One region of the Ezakiella sp. genome, then DNA from elsewhere that is predicted to be linked to it. Evidence: riboswitches for the same ligand, from Rfam matches in the RefSeq annotation. Region 1 holds a riboswitch; the other holds the start of a gene.
The links. Region 1 has a riboswitch for thiamine pyrophosphate ahead of thiC (phosphomethylpyrimidine synthase ThiC). Riboswitches for the same ligand answer to the same signal wherever they lie in the genome.

Region 1 (4,425 bases):
TTATGAAAAAAAGCTCAAGATTATCGATTCATATATTAAAGCAGGCAGGGGAGACGAAGTGCACGATGAGCTGAAAGAAGTTTTTAAGGACAACTCGGTGCTCGATTTTAAGACGCCTCTCGAAGCGAGGCTTTATATCGCGTATTTAAAAAATGAAATTGACGATTTTGATTTCAAAGAGCCGTTTAAGTTCCTCACAAAACCTTTTCAAGAGAATGAAATTTTGGATAGCGGCAGAAAAGAAATTTTAGAAATGTTCGAGAAGATGAATCCGGAAAAATTGGTGCACTATGTTACGGAGAATTATAATAAAATAGATTTCAATGCACTCGTAGACAATGTCGAAAGGGAGATTTCGGAAAGTGCAGAGCTCGAGGCGATGAAAGAGACTATAAACAATGTTTACGGTTCGATAAATGACTACGGAAAAAAGGCGACAAAGGCGATTTTCGATTTTTCGAATGAACAGGCGAAAAATGTAAAGAAAGGTGCCGAAAAAAGTTGGGAAAATATAAACGACGCATACAAAAAGAATATGGACTCGGTCAACAAATTTTTCCAAAGCGAAAACATGAAAAAGCTGAGCGAATTTATGGGAAAGGAAAAGTTTGAGGAAATGTTCTCGAAGAGCGTTGAAGCTACGACAGATTTTTCAAAGAAGAGCTGTGAAAAAATCGGGAACGGTTACGAGATGGGAAAGGTTGCAATGCAAAATTTCCTGAAAGAGTCCGAGGAATATTTGAAAAATACAAATGTTTATGATTTTTTAAAAAGCACGTCGAGCGACATTTGGAAAATATTTAAACCGGGCGATTCGAAAAAATAAAAAAATATGTGCAAAAAAAGCTTGCTCCCAATCGGGAATACAAGCTTTTTTCTTTAGTCGATTTTTATATCCTTGCCCTCGAGAATCAAGTTCATATTTTTCATAGAGCACATTGCTCCACACATTGTGCAGGTGTTTTCGTCCGTCGGCTTTGACTCGGCTCTGTAGCGCCTTGCTTTTTCAGGGTCCAGTGCAAGCTCGAACATGCCTTCCCAATCGAGTTTTTGGCGGCGCTTGCTCATTTTGAGGTCCCATTCTCGTGCGCTTTTGATTTTGTTAATATCTCCGGCATGAGCGGCGATTTTTGCGGCGATGATTCCTTCTTTGACGTCGTCGACATCAGGAAGTCTCAAATGTTCCGCAGGCGTTACATAGCAAAGGAAGTCCGCACCGTGCGCTGCAGCGATTGCACCGCCGATGGCTGATGTGATGTGGTCGTATCCGGGCGCAACGTCAGTTACAAGCGGTCCCAATACATAAAACGGCGCATTGTGGCAGAGCTTTTTCTCGAGTTTAACATTCATCTCGATGTCTCCAATCGGCACATGCCCCGGTCCTTCAATCATAACTTGCACATCCTTTTCCCACGCTCTCTTTGTCAGTTCGCCTAGAGTGATTAGTTCTGAAATTTGCCCCGGGTCGGTCGCATCGGTTATTCCGCCCGGACGAAGTGAGTCGCCGAGCGAGAGTGTGACATCATACTCTCTGCAGATTTCCAAAAGCTCATCGTAGTATTCATAAAACGGATTTTCTCTGTCGTTCATCTTCATCCAACCGAAAAGAAGTGAGCCGCCCCTTGAAACGATTTCGTTCACACGTCTGTTTCTCAAATAAATTTCCGCATTTTGTCTGTTTATACCGGCGTGAATGGTCACGAAGTCGACTCCGTTTTCCGCATGATTTCTTACAACGTCGAGAAATTCTTCAGGCTTAATAAAACTTAATCCCTTGTCTAGAAAACCGACCGCGTCGTACATCGGAACAGTTCCAATCATCGCGGTGGACTTTTCAATAAGTTTTTTTCTAAACTCTTGGGTCTTTCCATAATTCGAAAGGTCCATTATCGCTTCGGCGCCGAGACTGAGAGCCATGTCGACTTTTTTCATCTCGAGCTCCATATCGTTTATATCTTTTGATATTCCGAGATTGACATTGATTTTTGTCTTTAATCCCGTGCCGATTCCTTCGGGTGAAATCGAATTATGATTTTTATTTCTTGGAATAATTATTTCGCCGATTGCGATTTTTTCCAAAAGATAATCCGTTGAAACGCCTTCTTTCTCAGCTACAATTTTCATTTCGTCGGTAACAAAACCGTGTTTTGCGGCTTCCATCTGTGTCTTATATTTCATAAATAAAAAAACCTCCTAATAATACAGGGGTTCCTCTTGCAATCCCTACGCAGGCATTATCCTACAGGTTCAAATGGTCAAACTAAAAAGTTACTCTCAGCAAAAAGCTCCCACAAATATTCGTATTAATATTATAATATAAAATAGAAAATATGTAAAACCCGGAATTTGTGTCTGTCCGATCTTGTGATATAATAACTATTGGGAGGCGCTCTATGAAAAAATATATGAACTATTTTTTTGAAATATTGACGGCAACGCTTGTTTTTTATATTGCGGCATGGTTTTGATTTCATTTCAAAGCGTTTTAAAAGTTTTTGTGCTTGTGATAAACTCCGCTCTTATAGTAAATTTTTATGAAAATCTGAGCCATAAATATGGAAAAAAACAGTCGCTTGTTTTGCTTGCAATCTCGATAGCAATTTTAAATTTGCTGATTTATTTTGTGGGCTATTTCGAAGTGGCTGAGACAATTTCAAAATTAAAATAGAAGATGCAACCGAATTGGCTGCATCTTTTTTATATTTATTATATTATGCTTTTGGAATATTATTGTTCATAAGGTGTAAAATTTCAACGTCTGTCTCGCGCATGCCTTCTTTTGCGACATGTCCGACGTTTTGAACGGTCTCTTCAGCATCATTTGCAACTATTCCTTCGCCCGGGCGGAAATGCCTGCCTCTTTTTGCCATTTCATATGCTAGAATCGAAGCATTTACGGAAGCAGCAATTTTCGAAGCGCACGAGGATTTTGCACCGTCGCACACAATGCCGCTGGTTGTTGCAAGAGTGTTTGTGAGTGTGTATTTTATAATTTCAAACGGTTCATCGTGGAGATATGCGATGCCGCAGCCTGCTGCCGCACCTGCGGAAACCGCACCGCAATATGCGGAAAGGTCCCCGATATATCTCTTTTGGTGAATTGCTATAAAATTTGTAAAAACCAGAGCTCTCATAAGTTTTTCTTCGCTCACGCCGAGGTCTTTTGCATATACTACCACCGGAAGAGTGCAAGTCATTCCTTGATTGCCGCTGCCGGAATTTATAACGACCGGAAGAGCGCAACCGTTCATACGCGCATCAGAACCTGCGGCTGCCATTGCAATTGCTTTTGTACGCACGCTGTTGTCCCCGATTTCCAGAGTTGTTTTTCCTACGCATTCGCCCCAATCATTCGTGATTCCTTCTTCGGAGATGGCGGTGTTGTAGTCGATTTGTCTTTGAATGACTTCTCTTATATCATCTATTTTAACGGTGTTTGCAAACTCGTAAATTTCATCGAGATTTAAAAGTTCTTTCTTTGAATTTTCTTTTTTTAGAACATTTTCTCCCTTTAAAATCACTTCTCCGTTTTTTTCTATATAAGTAATATTATCGTGTTTAGTAATAACTTCAACAATCGCTTTGTCATCGCCTGCGATTTGTTCGATTTCAATATACAGATTGTCGACGCCTTCTTTAAGTTTAACGCTGCATATACCTTCGTTTACAAGTTTTCTTGCAAGTTCGGCATCGTCCTTTGTGGCTTTTGATATAACTTCAAGTCCGAGCGAGCTGTCGCCGGCGACTGCGCCCAAAACAGCTGCGGCTTCAACGCCTTTTTGCCCGTTTGAATTCGGCACGAGCACAGCTTTTACATTTTTTATTATGTTTCCGCTACATGTTGCGGTAATTTTTTGCGGAGTTTTTCCCAGAATTTCTCTGCACTTCGCTGAAGCGAGTGCAATGGCAATAGGCTCCGTGCAACCCATTGCGGGCTTCAATTCACTTTTAAGAATTTCAATATAAGTATTATAAGTTTCAATCTTCATTAAAACAATCCTCCTAAATACTATTCTAACATTTTATTGTGATTTCGGCAACATTTAAACCGGATTTATATAATTATTTTTACATAAAAAACTGCCGAGGCGTTTTGCCCCGACAGATATCAATCCTTGTATTTTGAAATTTCAAAATATTTTCCGTCAATTGCCCCCACCAGGTCGTCCGGATTTATTTTTATTTGAATGCCGATTTTTCCGCCGCTTATAAAAATATAATCCTTGCCCTTTGCGCTTGAGTCGAGAAAAGTCTTAAACTCTTTTTTCATCCCGACGGGTGAACAACCGCCATGAACATATCCGGTCAAAGGAAGGAGTTCTTTTTGAGGAATCATTTCGATATTTTTTGTTCCTGCAGCGATTGCCGCTTTTTTTAAATCGAGCTCCTTTTCGGCGGGCACGACAAAAACGAAATGTTCTTTTT
Region 2 (4,425 bases), on a different contig from region 1:
TGAGCGGTCAAAGCCGTGATGGCACTCATTCCGTAAACGCCAAGTGCGGTCATCGTCTTTAAATCCGCTTGTATTCCTGCGCCGCCCGACGAGTCGGAGCCCGCAATTGTAAGTGATTTATGCATGGTGTTTCCTCGTCATTTCCAAAAATTTTTCCTTCAAAAGTCGCGCGCTCTCTTCCACGTCACCGCTTCCAAAAATCGCTTCGCTCACGGCAATGCCATCAATCCTTGCTCCGCTTAAATTCTCCATATTTTCGAGATTTATTCCGCCTATTGCAACAATCGGAACGCCCGCCGCTTCGTCTATTTCATTAATTCTTTTCACATCAATCGGCACGGCATCAGTTTTTGTCGACGACGGATTCACAGCGCCCACTCCGAAATAGCTTGCACCCGCCGCTTTCGAAAGAATTGCCTGCAAAATCGTTTTAACCGTTGCGCCGATAATTTTCTTTGGATATTTTTTCCGCACTTCTTTAATCGAAGCATCGCTTCTTCCCAAGTGAACACCTGCGGCGTCAACCGCTTCCATGATTTCTACATTGTCGTTTATTATGAGCGGCACTTTGTATTCGTCGCATATTTTTTTGACTTCCTTTGCTCTAAATAGAAATTCTTCGTACGGCGTGTCCTTTTCCCTGAGCTGCAAGATTGAGACTCCGCCGTCCAGTGCTTTTCGAATTGAGTTGAAAAACTCGTCGTCGTTTTTTGTCCACCGCGGGTCGGTGATTCCATACAATTTTAAATCCAAATTTATTCCTCCCTATTTTTATGGACCGAATCTATATATTCGTTTAAAAATTCCATCGGTCCGCATTTCTTATTTTTCTCCGCCAAAAGTGACGCATCACGTGAAATATCGAGCGCCGCTTTCACATTTTTAAGACTCAGCCCCTTCGAGACACTTGCAGCTACAATTCCGCCGAGCATACAACCCGAGCCGACAATGTTTTTTAACATTTCGCTTCCACCCGAAACTTTTATAAACTCGTCGCCGTCCGCCGCAATGTTCGCCTCGCCTGTCATTACAAATATTATACCATATTTCTTTGAGAGTTTTTGAAGCACTTCTATTTTTTCGTCTTCACTCATCTCGTGCTCGTTGTCCACGCCGTGACTTTTTTCGCCGTTATATATGGAAAGAATTTCGCTCAAGTTCGCTTTAATAGCTCCCGACTTTATCTCATTTAAAATTTCAAAGAAGAACTCGCGCCTATATTCGCTTGCGCCGATTCCGACGGGGTCCACGACAATCGGAATGCCCTTTTCATTCGCCGCCCGAATCGAATTTTTTATCGCTATTTTTTTATTCTCGTTTAACATGCCGAGATTTATATAGAGAGCGTCGGCATTTTTTGTAATCGATGCGCTTTCGTTATAATCGTCCGCCATAATCGGATATGCGCCCGTCGCTTTTATGATTGCCGCAACATTATAAATCGAAACATAGTTTGTAATTGCATGTATGAAATATTTTTTCATTTTCTCACCCCATATGTATAAAGCCCCGTGGCGGGGCTCTATTTAAATTTGTTTGTAATTTTTGTCATCAATATTATTAAAATTTACGGCTCCGGTGTTTTTAAGCGCAAACAATGTGATGCCTGCGATGATTGAGCCGCCGATTGTAGATACCAAAAACGGAACTACAAATGTGAAAACGCCGATTTGTGCGGCGGTTTTTCCCATAAACCAAATTGCAATCGGATAAGAAAGCATTCCACCCAAAACTCCGGTTCCAAAAACTTCGCCCACGAGAGTCGGTAACAACTTTTTAGAATATTTAAACACGAGCGCCGAAAGTAAAGCGCCGACCATTGAACCCGGAAATGCGAGAGGGCTGCCGAGACCTGCGAGATTTCTTATTAAAGATGCAATAAATGCAACTATAACATTTAAAACCGGTCCCAAAAATACAGCGCCGACAACGTTTACAAAGTGTTGAACCGGTGCGCATTTGCTTCCTGCGATTGGAAATGAGAATGTACTTCCCGCAACTGCCACTGCGATTAAAACGCCTGCAAGCGCCAATTTTTTTGTGCTGATTTTTTTATCTGCCAATTTTATCACCTGTCAAATTTTTTGTGATAAACATTCTTAAAACAAATATAACAACAACTGCGATTGCAAGTTCGATTCCAAGATATGTGGCGTTGTATTTTATTGAATATGTCCATGGATTCATATTAATTTCTTTTGCATTTTCCGCAAAGAAAATAACTCCGGAAAGAACTGCTGCGACAAATCTTCCCAAAACTCCGACAAATGTTCCGCAAAATACCGGAACGATTGATTTCTGTTTCTTAAATTGTTTTGAGAAAAGTCCCGAGAGTCCGATTGCGCCGAATGCAACCGGATAGTCCAGGATAACTTGCGGAATGCTTACAAAATATCCGCCGTTTGCGAGTTTTAAAAGTCCCAAAACAACACCTGCAAGAACACCTGTGCCAACGCCGTGTCTTAGAGAATAAAAAATAATAGGAATCATAAGTCCCAAAGTGACGGATCCGCCTTGCGGTAATTTGAAAAGTTTAATTTCTCCCAAAACAAATGCAAGTGCGACCATAATGCCGCCTTCAACCAAAATTTGAGTATTCATCTTTTTACTCATTAAAAAAACCTCCTTATTCCAATCACTGAAGATTCCCGGGGAACCTGCACAGAAAAAAAGAGGTCAAACCTTGTCCACTTCCCTCCGCCGGCATTACCCGGTTCAGGTTCATAGGGTATCTCTCAGCCCGAAGGCACCCCCAGTGATAAGTAAATTTTCGATGCTTTTGTCCTTTGGACACGGCGTGCATCATGCCGATAATGAAAAATAATTCCCGTGGATTAACCACATAAATCCATTATACATTAAATAAAATGAAATGTAAAGGAATGGAAAAAGCGTTATTATCGAACGGGTTTCAAATTTTTTTAAATATAAAAAGCCCACTTATGTGAGCTTTTTAGTCAATGTATTCTATTTAAAAGAATTGCCCGAATGCTTAAAAATTGCTATGCAGTAGCCTCTTCCGCTTTCATTTTGTCGAGCTTTTTCATCGCATACAAATAGTTAACATAGTTTCCGATTGCAGCAACTGTCCAACTGAGCGGGTAGCTTAGATAGAGTACGACCGGAGTGTGAATCGATTGAAAAATCGTTGCAATCCAAATCATTCTTAAAATACAAACCGCCGTCAAGCCTATAATCATCGGAGTGATTGAATAGCCCATTCCGCGAAGTCCGCCGACCATCGTGTCCATAATGCCACAAAGAAAATATGTCGCACTTACAACTCCAAGTCTTTCGACACCATATTTTATTACTTCCGGTTCGTCGGTGTAGAGCCTCAAAAGTTTGTCCCCAAAAATCCATGCGCCGACTCCGAGAACAAGTCCGACAACTATTACAACTCTTACGCATGTCCAAAATATTTTTTTCACACGGTCGTATTGTTTTGCGCCCATATTTTGCGATGTGAACGAAAGCGAGGTTTGATAAACCGCGTTCATTCCCATATAAACAAAGCCTTCGAGGTTTCCCGCTGCGGTGTTTCCCGCCATAACAACCGAGCCGAAAGAGTTTATGCCCGATTGAATTAAAATGTTTGAAATTGAGAAAAGCGCACCTTGAAATCCTGCCGGAAGACCGATCTTCATCATGCCGAGCGCCTTGTCTTTGCTGATTCGGATTTTGTCGAATGAGAGTTTCATATATCCGTCGGCTTTTAGAAGGCTTGCAACTGTAAGAGCCGCTGCGATATATTGCGAAATTGAGGTTGCAATCGCAACACCTGCAACGCCCATTTTAAAAACTATAACAAAAATGAGATTACAAATAACATTAAAAATTCCGGAGATTGTCAAAAAGTACATCGGTCTTCTCGAGTCACCGATTGCCCTCAAAAGTGCGGAGCCGAAGTTATAAACCATAAATCCCGGCATACCGATATAATATATTTTTAAGTATTCTCCCGCAAGTTCAATTACTTCCGGCGGCGTTTGCATAAGTCTTAGAAGCGGCATCGCAGTAAAAATTCCCGCAAATAAAACAAGTATACCCCCGAGAATTGAAATTCCGATTGCGGTGTGGAGAGTGTCCTGTGCGTTTTTAAAATCTCTCGCTCCGACATTTTTCCCCATTATAACCGAGGCGCCGAGTGAGATGCCCATAAACATAGTTACCAATAGATTTATAACAGGACCTGTTGCGCCAACCGCAGCGAGTGCGTGGTGACCTGTGAACTTTCCAACTACTATTATATCGACCGCATTGAATGCGAGTTGCAAAACCGATGTGATAAAAAGCGGCATTGCAAATAAAAAAATAGGTCCGAGTAACGGTCCCTCAAGCATGTTAACAACTTTTTTAGAATTCATTTATTAACCTCCCTATAAAACATTTCGTTATCCTAATTAAAATAATTTTAACACAGAA

Region 2: it holds a riboswitch for thiamine pyrophosphate, as region 1 does, so the genes downstream of both, thiT (energy-coupled thiamine transporter ThiT) here and thiC (phosphomethylpyrimidine synthase ThiC) in region 1, are expected to answer to the same signal.

The regions. Positions count from the first base shown of each region.
Region 1 is NZ_JAXFOB010000007.1:59,131-63,555, forward strand. It holds gene SPI61_RS00840 (zinc ribbon domain-containing protein) at 1-826, shown strand, start outside; gene thiC (phosphomethylpyrimidine synthase ThiC) at 880-2,178, opposite strand; TPP riboswitch at 2,204-2,302, opposite strand; gene SPI61_RS00850 (hypothetical protein) at 2,459-2,668, shown strand; gene SPI61_RS00855 (serine dehydratase subunit alpha family protein) at 2,712-3,989, opposite strand; gene ybaK (Cys-tRNA(Pro) deacylase) at 4,109-4,425, opposite strand, start outside.
Region 2 is NZ_JAXFOB010000025.1:1,058-5,482, forward strand. It holds gene thiD (bifunctional hydroxymethylpyrimidine kinase/phosphomethylpyrimidine kinase) at 1-125, opposite strand, end outside; gene thiE (thiamine phosphate synthase) at 118-753, opposite strand; gene SPI61_RS05450 (hydroxyethylthiazole kinase) at 756-1,484, opposite strand; gene thiW (energy coupling factor transporter S component ThiW) at 1,527-2,063, opposite strand; gene thiT (energy-coupled thiamine transporter ThiT) at 2,053-2,613, opposite strand; TPP riboswitch at 2,676-2,764, opposite strand; gene SPI61_RS05465 (MATE family efflux transporter) at 3,003-4,367, opposite strand.